DNA from 2 places in the Streptomyces rapamycinicus NRRL 5491 genome. Region 1 is predicted to be linked to the other one. Evidence: riboswitches for the same ligand, from Rfam matches in the RefSeq annotation. Region 1 holds a riboswitch; the other holds the start of a gene.
What was found. A riboswitch is a leader RNA that binds a small molecule or an ion and turns the genes downstream of it on or off. The one in region 1 is predicted to bind thiamine pyrophosphate.
Positions count from the first base shown of each region.

Region 2: it holds a riboswitch for thiamine pyrophosphate, as region 1 does, so the genes downstream of both, LIV37_RS15815 (thiamine ABC transporter substrate-binding protein) here and thiO (glycine oxidase ThiO) in region 1, are expected to answer to the same signal.

Region 1 covers NZ_CP085193.1:8,647,450-8,653,780, forward strand. The annotation lists gene LIV37_RS36300 (thiazole synthase) at 1-735, opposite strand, end outside; gene thiS (sulfur carrier protein ThiS) at 744-944, opposite strand; gene thiO (glycine oxidase ThiO) at 941-2,173, opposite strand; TPP riboswitch at 2,255-2,368, opposite strand; gene LIV37_RS36315 (NAD(P)/FAD-dependent oxidoreductase) at 2,929-4,110, shown strand; gene LIV37_RS36320 (Rv2175c family DNA-binding protein) at 4,225-4,590, shown strand; gene thiE (thiamine phosphate synthase) at 4,855-5,529, shown strand; gene metF (methylenetetrahydrofolate reductase [NAD(P)H]) at 5,782-6,331, shown strand, end outside.
Region 2 covers NZ_CP085193.1:3,932,978-3,939,308, forward strand. The annotation lists gene LIV37_RS15795 (hypothetical protein) at 1-49, shown strand, start outside; gene LIV37_RS15800 (LOG family protein) at 155-1,252, shown strand; gene LIV37_RS15805 (ABC transporter ATP-binding protein) at 1,318-2,355, opposite strand; gene LIV37_RS15810 (ABC transporter permease) at 2,356-3,969, opposite strand; gene LIV37_RS15815 (thiamine ABC transporter substrate-binding protein) at 4,065-5,138, opposite strand; TPP riboswitch at 5,134-5,238, opposite strand; gene rlmN (dual-specificity RNA methyltransferase RlmN) at 5,312-6,331, opposite strand, start outside.

The sequences.
Region 1 (6,331 bases):
CTCCGGCTCCTGGGCCCGGGTGACGGCCGAGGCCAGCATCACCGCCGCACACCCCAGCTCCATGGCCAGCGCGGCGTCCGACGCCGTGCCCGCGCCCGCGTCCAGGATCACCGGAACGGTGGCGCGCTCGGTGATCAGCTGGAAGTTGTGCGGATTGCGGATGCCGAGCCCGGAGCCGATGGGGGAGCCGAGCGGCATGATCGCGGCGCAGCCGACGTCCTCCAGCTTCCGGGCCAGGATCGGATCGTCATTGGTGTACGGCAGGACCGTGAACCCGTCGTCCACCAGGATCTCGGCCGCGTCCAGCAGCTCGATCGGATCGGGGAGCAGGGTGCGCTCGTCGGCGACCACCTCCAGCTTGACCCAGTCCGTGCCCAGCGCCTCCCGGGCGAGGCGGGCGGTGAGTACGGCCTCACCGGCGGTGAAACACCCGGCGGTGTTGGGCAGCGGACGGATCCCGTGCCGGTTGAGCACGGAGAGCACCGACCCCTGCACCGTGGGGTCGAGCCGCCGCATCGCGACGGTCGTCAGCTCGGTGCCGGAGGCCAGCAGCGAACGCTCCAGGATTTCCAGACTGGGCGCGCCGCCCGTGCCCATGATCAGCCGGGAGCCGAAGTCGGTCCCGGCGATGGTCAGCGGGTCGGGCGCGGCGAGCGACGCGCGGTCGGCGGCGCGGTGGGCCGCCGTGGCGTCGGGGGCGGCCGCGACGGCTGTGGTGGTCGTGGTGGGAGCCATGGGTGGGATCAGCCTCCTTGGACCGCGGTGAGGACCTCGACGCGATCACCGTCGCCGAGCGAGGTCGCGGACCACTGGGTGCGCGGGACAACCGTCTCGTTGACGGCGGCGGCGACACCCGAGGGCGCCTGGGTGAGGGTCGCGACGAGCCGGTCGAGCGTGGTGCCCTCGGGCACCTCGCGAGGCTCGCCGTTGACGGAGACGGTCATGTGTGCTGCTCCTGTGCTGGGGAGTGCGCGGCGCCGGGGGCGCCGGGGGCACCGGGAGAGGACGCTGCCGAGCCGGGCGAGGGGGCGGCCGGGGCGGCCGGGGCCGCCGAGGTGTCCGCGGGGGCCGCGAAGCGCCGCGGGCTGAACGGCTGGGCCTCCGGGGGGAGTTCTCCGCTGGTCAGGGCCTCGGCCATGACATCGCCGGTGATCGGGGTGAGGAGCACGCCGTTGCGGAAGTGGCCGCTGGCCAGCAACAGCCCCGGCAGCGCGGTCGGGCCGAGCATCGGGGCGTTGTCGGGGGAGCCGGGGCGCAGCCCCGCGGACGTCTCCACCAGCGGCAGTTCGGTGATGCCGGGCACCACCTCATGGGCGTCCCGCAGCAGTTCGTACACCCCGCCCGCGGTGACCGTGGTGTCCCAGCCCAGCTCCTCGCTGGTCGCGCCGATGACCAGCTCGCCGTTCTCGCGCGGCACCAGGTAGACCGGTCCGCCGCGCACCACGGCCCGTACGGTCCGTGAGAGGAACGGCGCGTACCGCTCGGGCACCGACAGCCGCACCACCTGCCCCTTGACGGGCCGTACGGGCGGCAGGACGTCCTCGGGAACGCCCGCGAGCCGTCCGCTGAGGCTGCCCGCGGCCAGTACGGTCCGCTCGGCGGCCAGGCGCGTGCCCCCGGTCAGCTCGACCCCGGTGGCGCGGTCGCCGTCCAGCAGCAGCCGCTCCGCGCGGTCGCGGTGGAAGGCGACCCCGGCCCGCTCGCACGCGGTCAGCAGCGCCGCCGTCAGCCGCCGCGGATCCACCTGGTGGTCACCGGCGACGCGCAGCCCGCCGTGTACGCCCGGCGAGAGCATCGGCTCCATACGGCGGCATTCACGCCCCGTCAGCCACTCGGACTCCAGCCCGAGCCCCTGCTGGAAGGTGTGGAGCTCGCGCAGATGGGCGCGGTCGTCGGCGTCGAACGCGACGGCGAGCGTGCCGCACGCGCGGTGGCCCACGTCCTGGCCGCCCGCCTCCTCGAGCTCGGCCACGAAGTCCGGATAGCGGCGTGCGGAGGCCATGTTGAGGCCGAGCAGGGTCTGCTCGCCGTAGTGCAGTTCGGTGACGGCCGCCAGCATCCCGGCCGCGACCCAGGCGGCTCCGCCGCCGGGCGCGGGGTCGACGAGCGCGGTACGCAGCCCCCGCTGGGCCGCCCGCCAGGCCGTGACCAGCCCGATGATGCCGCCGCCGATGACGAGGGCGTCGTAGCGTCCGCCGGGTGGCGGCCCGCCTGATGTGTGAGGTCCGTCGTCGTGACCGTGACCTGGTGCGTGCGTGGACACGCTGCCCCTCCCTTCGCCGGCATGACCCGGATCAGGTTCGTACGGTCGGAGGCCGTTCCAGCCTCCCTCTCAGCCCGGTCCGCCCGGGCTCCCGCGAGTGCTCTGTCCCGCCACCCTAGTACGCGCCCCGAATCACCCGAAAGACCGGCCGCACACCAGCAACCCCAGCCCAGTCGGCTCCCACTCCAGCCCCGGCGGTTCCCATTCCAACCCTGGCGGTTTTCAATCCAGCCCTGGCGGTTCCCATTCCGGCCCCGGCGGTTCCCATTCCAGCCCCCGGCGGTTTTCAATCCAGCCCCTCCGGCGTTTGAGGAGCGGGGTCCGGGGCGGAGCCCCGCAACCCCAGCCCCTCCGGCGCTTGAGGAGCGGGGTCGGGGGCGGAGCCCCGGCGGGGGCCGAGGGGGCGGAGCCCCATCGTTTCGGGAAGGGGCGGGGTGGGGGCTCCCCGCCGAAGGCGCCCACAACCCGCACCCCGCCGCCCTGCCCAACCCCCCCCCCACCCCCTCCCACCCCCGCCCGTCCCCCCCACTCTGTGTCCGACCTCTCGTAAGCCACTCTCCAGTCCGCCCCACCAGCCGCAATACAGTGATCGTGTGAGCGATGAGACGACGACGAAGCCGTCCTCGAACGGCGCCGGACAGCGCGTGGTGATCGTCGGCGCGGGCATGGCGGGGGTGCAGACCGCCGTCGCACTGCGCGAACAGGGCTGGACCGGGGAGATCGTCCTGCTGGGCGCGGAGCCCCACCAGCCCTATGACCGGCCCCCGCTGTCCAAGGCCGTACTGCTCGGCAAGGCCGAGGGCTCGACGCTGGACGTGGACTTCGCCGGGCTCGGCATCGGCCTGCGGCTCGGCGTCGAGGTCACCGGCCTGCGCCCGGACAAGCGGCTCGTCGAGACCGCGACCGGCCAGCTCCCGTACGACGTCCTGGTGATCGCCACCGGCGCCGAGCCGATCCCGCTGCCGGGCAGCGAAGGAGAGCCCGGCGTCCATCTGCTGCGCACGTTGGACGACGCCGAGCGACTGCGCCCGGTGCTCGCCCGGCAGCGCGAGATCGCGGTCGTGGGGGCGGGCTGGATCGGCGCCGAGTTCGCCACGGCGGCGCGCGAGGCGGGCTGCGCCGTGACCGTCGTCGAGGCCGCCGACCGGCCGCTGGCGGGCGCGCTCCCGGCCGAGGTCGCGGCCCCCATGGCGGCCTGGTACGAGGACTACGGCGCCCGGCTGGTCACGGGCGCCCGGGTGGCCTCCGCCGACGAGAGCGGGCTGCTGCTCGGCGACGGCACCCGGCTGCGCGCGGGCGCGGTGGTCGTCGGCATCGGGGCCCGGCCCGCCACGGGCTGGCTGGCGGGCTCGGGCGTGGAGCTGGCCGAGGACCGGTCCGTCGCCGCCGACGACCGGCTGCGCACCTCCGCGCCGGACGTCTACGCGGTCGGCGACTGCGCCTCCTTCCCGTCCGCCCGCTACGGAACGCGGCTGCTGGTGCACCACTGGGACAACGCGCTCCAGGGGCCGCGCACCGTCGCCGCCAATGTGGTGGGGAGCCGGACGGCCGCCCACTTCCCGGGTGTGGTCTACGACCCGGTGCCGTACTTCTGGTCCGAGCAGTTCGGGCGCTTCGTGCAGTACGCCGGGCACCACTCGGAGGCCGATGAGCTGGTCTGGCGCGGCGATCCGGCCGGTGCCGCCTGGTCGGTGTGCTGGCTGCGCGAGGGCGCCCTGGTCGCCCTGCTGGCCGTCGGCCGTCCGCGCGATCTGGCCCAGGGGCGCAAGCTGATCGAGCGCGGCGCCCGGCTGGACCGGACGCGGGCCGAGGACCCCTCGGTGCCGCTGAAGTCGGCCGTCCTCTGACCGGCGGGCCGACCGCCGGTCGGCCGTCGGCCGGGGAGCTCGGGGGCGGGGCGGGCGGCCCGCGCGGCGGACGCCCGGCTACCCACTGTCAGTCCCAGATGGCAGGCTTGTTCCGTGACCGAGATTGACGCAAAGATCGATGCTCTCGTCCCCGCCTGGCTCACCCTCCCCGACGTCGCCGAGCGACTGAGGGTCGATGTGACGCGCGTCCGGCAGCTGGTCAAGGAGGGCCAGCTGATCGCCGTGCGCCGTGGCGAGAACAGGGTCCTTCAGGTGCCCGAGGAGTTCATCGGTGACGGAAAGGTCGTCAAGGGCCTCGTGGGGACCTTGACGCTTCTGAAGGACGACGGCTTCAGCGACGAAGAGATGCTGGAGTGGCTCTTCACCCCCGACCCAAGCCTGCCCGGCACCCCGGCACAGGCGCTGAGCGAGAATCGCGGTACGGAAGTGAAGCGGCGCGCTCAGGCCCTCGCCGTGTGACGTGGCCCTCGCCGTCTGACGCCGTCAGCGCCAGCTTTCCGTGGCTTTCCGTACGGGGCTCGTACACAGTCCGTACGGGGCCTGTACAGGGCTGGTCGTTTTCGCACGGACTTCGCGTGGGCTTCGCGTGGGCTTCGCGCTCTCGCCGCCGTCATCGCACCTGACCGCACTCTGATCGCAACCTGATCGAACCCTGATCGCACCTGGCGTACGGGCCGGGCTCCACTGACGGCCCGTACGCCGCCCGACCCTCCAGGGGGCCCCATGTCCACCGCCACCACCGTCACCGCCACCGCGACCGCTCGCGAGCAGCTGGCCGACGCCCGCCTCTATCTGTGCACCGACGTCCGGAAGCGCCAGGGCGATCTGCCGGAGTTCCTGGACGCCGTTCTGGGGGCGGGGGTGGACATCGTCCAGCTCCGGGAGAAGGACATGGAGGCGGCCGAGGAGTTGGAGCACCTCCAGGTCTTCGCGGACGCCTGCCGTCGGCACGGCAAACTGCTGGCCGTCAACGACCGGGCCGATGTCGCGCATGCCATCGGCTCGGACGTGCTCCATCTGGGCCAGGGCGATCTGCCGGTGCCCGCGGCGCGCGCGATCCTCGGCGAGGACGTGCTGATCGGGCGCTCCACCCATGCGGAGGCGGAGGTGGACGCGGCGGCCGTCCAGCCCGGTGTGGACTATTTCTGCACCGGCCCTTGCTGGCCCACCCCCACCAAGCCGGGCCGTCACGCCCCGGGGCTGTCCCTGGTGCGTTACGCGGCCGCGCTGGGCACGGAGCGGCCGTGGTTCGCCATCGGCGGAATCGACGCCTCCAACCTGGATCAGGTCCTGGAGGCGGGCGCCCGCCGCATCGTCGTGGTCCGGGCCATCACGGCCGCCGACGACCCGGCGGGGGCGACGGCTGAGCTGGCGAAGCGGGTCCGCGCGGCGGCCTGACCGGGTCCGGCCCGACCGGGATCCTGACCGGGTCCGGCCCGACCCGGGTGGGGTCCGGCCCGACCGGGGTGGGGCCCGCCCCGCGGCCCGGTCCGGCCCTTCACCTGGGCTTCACCCACCTTTCATCCGGTCCGGCCCGTCCGCCGGTCGAAGGCGTACGGAACTGTCCGCACTGCGGACAGGAAGCTGGCAAAACCCCCATATCTCCGAGGTCGGGTGGGCGTAGCCGGGCCGGGTCGATAGCCTGCACGTATGGCCCTAGGCACCGCTTCCACCAGGACCGATCGCGCCCGTACCGTGCGCGATCTGCTCGCGTCGGGCGAGCAGTCGTATTCCTTCGAATTCTTCGCCCCCAAAACGGCGAAGGGCGAGCAGACGCTGTGGAACGCCATCCGCAGGCTGGAAGCCGTCTCGCCCACCTTCGTCTCCGTGACCTACGGAGCCGGCGGTTCCTCCCGCGAGGGCACCGTGCGTGCCACCGAGCGCATCGCGACGGACACCACGCTCACCCCCGTCGCCCATCTGACCGCGGTCAATCACTCCCGGGCCGACCTGCGCAACATCATCGGGCAGTACGCCGGCGCCGGGATCCGGAACATGCTGGCCCTGCGCGGCGACCCGCCGGGCGATCCCATGGGGGAGTGGATCCAGCACCCCGACGGTCTCAACTACGCAGCGGATCTGGTCCGGCTGATCAAGGAGTCCGGCGACTTCTGCGTCGGCGTGGCCGCGTTCCCCGAGATGCACCCCCGCTCGACGGACTGGGACACCGACATCCGTCACTTCATCGACAAGTGCCGCA
Region 2 (6,331 bases), 4.7 Mb from region 1:
GCTGGTCTGGGTGGTGGCGCATCTCACGGCGATGCCGTTCCACCGCTGAAAATCCCGGGTGTCGGTGTTCATGCCTGGATTGTGCGGCGAAGCGGCCCGGTCACGATTGCCCCAATCCACAGCCCCCCACCTCCGGTGTGATTAGCATGTCGGCGTGCAGGAACCAGACCGGGAAATAGAGTCCATCGAGGAGTTCGACCAGGTCGTCGCCCGCGGCACCCTGGCCGGGTTCCGGGTCCAGTCCGTGGACCTGACAGGCCGTACGGCCGCGCTCCTCTCCACCGACACCAGCGAGTCCGTCTTCCTCGGCTGCCCGATGGAGACCGAGGCGGCGGCGAAGGTCCGGGCCGGGGGCGCGCTGGTGTTCCCGCCGGTGCCGGATCTGCCGTTCGACCCGTACCGCGGCACCCTCTACTCCCCCGCGGAGCTCTTCGAAGGCCTCACCGAACACGGTTACGTGCGGACGCCGGACGCGCTCGCCTACGCCTGGTTCCAGCGGACCAAGACCGACGGCGACATCTTCGCCTCGATGCTGCGCTCCATCCACGACGACGCGGTCTCCGACGCGCTCGACGAATTCCTCGTCGGAACGCGGGTGGTGGGCGTCATGGGCGGCCACGCGCTGGAGCGCGGCTCCGACGGATTCGCGGGCGCCGCACGCCTCGGCCGGGCCCTGGCGCGGACCGGCCTCACGGTCGCGACGGGCGGCGGGCCGGGCGCGATGGAGGCCGCGAACCTGGGCGCCTACACGGCCCCGCACGAGGACGCGGTGCTGGACGAGGCGCTCGAACTGCTCGGCAAGACGCCCTCCTTCCGGCCGTCCATCGGGGCCTGGGCCGAGGCCGCCTTCGCGGTGCGCGAGCGCTGGCCGGACGGCGGGGCGTCGGTCGGCATCCCCACCTGGTTCTACGGCCATGAGCCGCCGAACGCGTTCGCCTCGCACATCGCCAAGTACTTCGCCAACGCCACCCGCGAGGACGGGCTGCTGGCGCGCTCGACCGCGGGCGTGGTCTTCCTGCCCGGCGCCGCCGGGACCGTCCAGGAGATCTTCGACAACGCGACGCCGAACTACTACGAGTCGCGCGGTGAGCCGACCCCGATGGTGCTGGTGGACCGGGACCACTGGACGCGGCGGCTGCCGACCTGGCCGCTGCTCGAAGCGCTCGCGGAGGGACGGTCCATGAAGGCCCGTATCGCTCTGGTGGACTCGGTGGACGAGGCGCCGGAGGCGCTGCTGTCGATGCTGGGCTGAACCGGCGTCGGGGAAGCGCTGAGTACCGGGGGAGGCGTACCAGCGGAGGGCAAGGAGGCCCCGGCTCAGGGTTCGGGGTCCAGGAGCACCACGTCGGCCGGGTCGATGACCACCCCGGCCCGGGCCCCCGCCTCCGGGGCGTCCCGCAGGGCGCACGACGCCTCCAGACGCGGCGCGGCCGGGTCCGGCAGCCGCAGGATGAGCGCCACATGGTCGCCGCGGAACGTGCGCGCCACCACGGTGCACGCCAGACCCTCCTCGGGGTCCGTCAGCCGCACCCCGGCGGGGCGGACCAGCAGCCTGCCGGGGCCCGGCCGGGAGCCGGGCGGCACTGGCAGCTTGCCCCATACGGTGTCGGCGACCTCGCCGTGCACGATCGCCTCGACCACATTGTCGAAGCCGAGGAAGCGGGCGACGAACTCGGTGGCGGGCCGCTGCCACACCTCCAGCGGGGTGCCGGTCTGGGCGATCCGGCCGTTCTCCATCACCACCACCCGGTCCGCGAGCGCGAACGCCTCCCCCTGGTCGTGGGTGACCGCGAGGACGGTGGTGCCCAGCCGTCCGAAGAGCTCGCGCAACTCCACCACCAGCCGCTCCCGCAGCCCCCGGTCGAGCTGGCCCAGCGGCTCGTCCAGCATCAGCAGCTTGGGCCGTGGGGCAAGCGCGCGGGCGAGCGCCACCCGCTGCTGCTCACCTCCGGAGAGCGAGTCGACGGGGCGGCGCTGGGCGCCCGGCAGCCCCACGAGCTCCAGCAGTTCGGCGACCCGGCGGTCCGCCTCCGCGCGCCCCATCTTGCGCATCCGCAGCCCGAAGGCGACGTTGCCGCCCACGTCCCGCTGCGGGAACAGCTGGTGGTCCTGGAACATGAGCCCCACCCCGCGCCGGTGCGTGGGCACCCCGCCCTGGTCGCGTCCGGCGAGCCACACCCGGCCGGTGTCGGGGCGCTGCAGTCCGGCCACCACGCGCAGCATGGTGGACTTACCGCTTCCGCTCGGGCCCAGCACAGAGACCGTCTCGTGCTCGGCGACCTCCAGGTCCACGGCGTCCAGCGCGTCGCGCCGGCCGAACCTTACGGTCACCTCGTCGAGTCGCAGCAGCGTCATTCAGAACTCTCCGGAACGGTCGGTGCGGATGCGCTCGAGCGCCAGCAGCGATCCGGCGCAGACCAGCATCAGGATCGTGCTCAGGGCCATCGCCTGTCCGTAGGTGAGCTGTCCGGCCCGGCCCAGGAAGCGGGCGATGGCCACCGGGAGGGTCGGATGGTCGGGGCGCGCGATGAAGACGGTCGCCCCGAACTCGCCCAGGGAGACGGCGAACGCGAAGCCCGCCGCGACCGCCACGGCCCGTCCGACCAGCGGCAGGTCCACCTCCCGCCAGACTCGCCACGGGGACGCCCCGAGCACGGCCGCCGCCTCCCGGAGCCGGTGGTCCACCGCCCGCAGCACCGGCAGCATGGTCCGTACGACGAAGGGCACGCCCACCAGGGCCTGGGCGAGCGGCACCAGGACCCAGGAGGCGCGCAGATCCAGCGGGGGCTCGTCCAGGGCGATCAGGAAGCCGAATCCCACGGTGACGGCCGAGGTGCCCAGCGGCAGCATCAGCAGCGCGTCGAAGCCCCGCACCAGCCTGCCCGCCTTACGGGTGAGCGCCGCGGCGGCGAGACCGCCCACGACGAGGGCGAAGACGGTGGCGACCGCCGCGTACCACAGGGAGTTCCCGACGGCCTCCATGGGAGCCACGAAGAAGGTGCCCCCACTGTCGGCGGCCGACCGCAGCGCCTCGTAGTAGGTGAACCCGTAGCCGTCCGGCCCGTTCAGCGAGCGCTCCACCAGCACCGCGAGCGGTGTCACGATCAGCAGCGCGACCATGGCCAGCACGCCCCACAGCAGCGCCCACTGGGCCGGGCCCTTCGGGCGGCGCGCGGTGCGGCCCGGGTCCACGAGCCGCAGGGCGCTCTCGCGACGCCTTACGGTCCACGCGTGCAGGGCCAACACGGCCGCGACCGCGGCGAACTGGACGAGGGTCAGCACCGCGGCCGTGGGGAGGTCGAGCAGTTGCGCGGTCTCCCGGTAGATCGCCACCTCCAGGGTGGCGTAGCGGGGGCCGCCCAGGATCTGGATCACGCCGAAGGAGGTGAAGGTGAACAGGAACACCATCAGCGCGGCGGCGGCCACGGCCGGGGCCAGGGCGGGCAGCGTCACCCGGCGCCAGGCCGACGGCCGGCTCGCGCCGAGCACCCGCGCGGCCTCCTCCTGACGCGGGTCGAGCTGGGCCCACAGCCCGCCCACGGTCCTGACGACGACCGCGTAGTTGAAGAAGACATGGGCCAGGAGGATCGCCCAGACGGAGGTGTCCAGCCGCACCCCCCACAGCTCGTCCAGCAGCCCGCCCCGGCCGAGCAAGGCCAGGAAGGCAGATCCGGCGACGACGGTCGGCAGGACGAACGGCACGGTCACCACGGCCCGCAGCAGCCCCTTGCCGGGGAAGTCGAAGCGGGCGAAGACATACGCGCCGGGCAGCGCCACCGCGAGCGTGAGGGCGGTGGACGCGACCGCCTGCCAGCAGGTGAACCACAGGACGTCCAGCGTCGCCGGATCGGTCACCACTTCGGCGATCCGGCCGAACCGCCACCGCCCGCCGACACGCAGCCCCCGGGTGACGATGGCGGCCACGGGATAGGCGAAGAAGACCGCGAAGAAGGCGAGCGGCACCGCCATCAGGGCGAGCCGGAGGGCGATCGCGCGACGGCCGCGGTGGTCCGCCGTGTCGGCCTTACGGTGGCCGTCGGCCTTCTTACGGTTCTCGCGGGGCTCTACAGGACCAGCGAGGACCATGTCTTGACCCACGGCTCACGGTTCTTGGCGATCTTCTGCGGCGCCAGGGTGGCCGAGTCGGCGATCCTGACCCCGTATCGGGTGAACAGCTCCGGCAGCTTGGCGTCCTCGCGCACCGGGTTGACGTACATGTTCAGCGGGACGTCCTCCTGGAACCGCTTGCCCAGCAGGAAGTCCAGCAGCGCCTTGCCGCCCTTGGTGTTGCCCGCGCCGTTCAACAGCCCGGCGAACTCCACCTGCCGGAAGCAGGTGCCCGTCGCCACCCCGGTGGGCGCCTTCGCGGGCTTGCTCTTGGCGTCGGCCACCTCGGCGGGCGGGCTGGAGGCGTAGGAGACGACGAGCGGCCGGTCGCCCTTGCCGCCGCCCGCCGAACCGGAGAACCGGTCGTAATACGCCTGCTCCCAGCCGTCGACGACCTCGACGCCGTTGGCCCGCAGCTTCTTCCAGTAGCCCTTCCAGCCGTCGTCGCCGTACTTCGCGGCCGTGGCGAGGAGGAAGCCGAGACCGGGGGACGAGGTTGCCGCGTTCTCGGTGACGAGGAGGTTCTTGTAGGCGGGCTTGGTCAGATCGTCCAGCGTCCGGGGCGGCGTCAGCTTCTTGTCGGCGAAGTACTTCCGGTCGTAGTTGACGCAGATGTCGCCGAAGTCGACGGGGGTGACGCGGTGCTCGGCCCGGTCGAGCTGGAGGGCCGCCGGGACCTTGTCGAGCCCCTTCGCCGTGTAGGGGGTGAACAGGTCGTTGTCGAGCGCGCGGGAGAGGAGCGTGTTGTCGACGCCGAAGAACACATCGCCCTGGGGGTGGCCCTTGGACAGGATCGCCTGGTTGACGGCGGCTCCGGCGTCGCCCCCTGCCTGCACGCGCACCTTGTAGCCGGTCTCCTTGGTGAACTCCTTGAGGACCGCCTTGGAGGCCGCGAACGAGTCATGCGTGACCAGGGTGACCGTCTTGGAGTCCGAGCCGCTCTTGGTGTCCTCGCCGCAGCCGGCGAGCGCCCCCAGGGCCAGTGAGCCGAGGAGGGCGGCCGAGATGGCACGCCGAAGCTGACTGTTCATGGTGATGCTGACTCCCTACGCCGGTATGACCCGGATCAGGTCCGAGGGTCTGCGGCCGTGCCGCACTCTCAGCGCTCTGAGCGCTCCCCTGTCGGAATGTTCACTTGTACGGATGTTCAGTTCTATGACGATCGCATGGCGCACCGATCCCCAGGCACCCTATCAGCCGGTGCTCAGCGCTCCGAAGCCGCCAGCTGCCCGCAGGCCCCGTCGATCTCCTGGCCCCGGGTGTCCCGGACGGTCACCGGCACCCCATGGGCCTCCAGGGCCGCCACGAACGCCTTCTCGTCCTCGGGCCGCGACGCCGTCCACTTGGAGCCTGGCGTCGGGTTGAGCGGGATGAGGTTCACATGCACCCGGTGGCTCTTGAGCAGCCGGCCGAGCAGATCGGCGCGCCACGCCTGGTCGTTGATGTCCTTGATCAGCGCGTACTCGATGGAGATCCGGCGGCCGGACTTCTCCGCGTACTCCCACGCGGCGTCCAGGACCTCGCGCACCTTCCAGCGGGTGTTGACCGGCACGAGGGTGTCGCGCAGCTCGTCGTCGGGCGCGTGCAGCGACACCGCGAGCCGGCACTTGAAGCCCTCGTCCGCGAACCGCAGCATCGCCGGGACGAGGCCGACGGTCGAGACGGTGATACCGCGCTGCGACAGACCGAGCCCATCGGGCTCGGGGTCAGTGAGCCGGCGGATGGCGCCGACGACGCGGTTGTAGTTGGCCAGCGGCTCGCCCATGCCCATGAAGACGATGTTGGACAGCCGGGCCGGACCACCGGGGATCTCCCCGTCCCGGAGGGCCCGCATCCCGTCGACGATCTGGTGCACGATCTCGGCGGTGGACAGATTGCGGTCCAGCCCCGCCTGCCCGGTGGCGCAGAACGGGCAGTTCATCCCGCAGCCCGCCTGTGAGCTGATGCACATGGTGACCCGATCCGGGTAGCGCATCAGGACGGACTCCACGAGCGTGCCGTCGAACAGCCGCCACAGCGTCTTGCGCGTGGTGTCGTCGTCACAGCTGATGTGCCGCACCACGCTCATCAGATCCGGCAGCAGCCCGGCGGCCAGCTTCTCGCGCGCCGCGGCCGGGATATCGGTCCACTGAGTGGGGTCTTCGGCAAAGCGCGCGAAGTAGTGACGCGACACCTGACCTGCCCGGAAGGGCTTCTCCCCGAGGGCGGCGACGGCCTCCCGGCG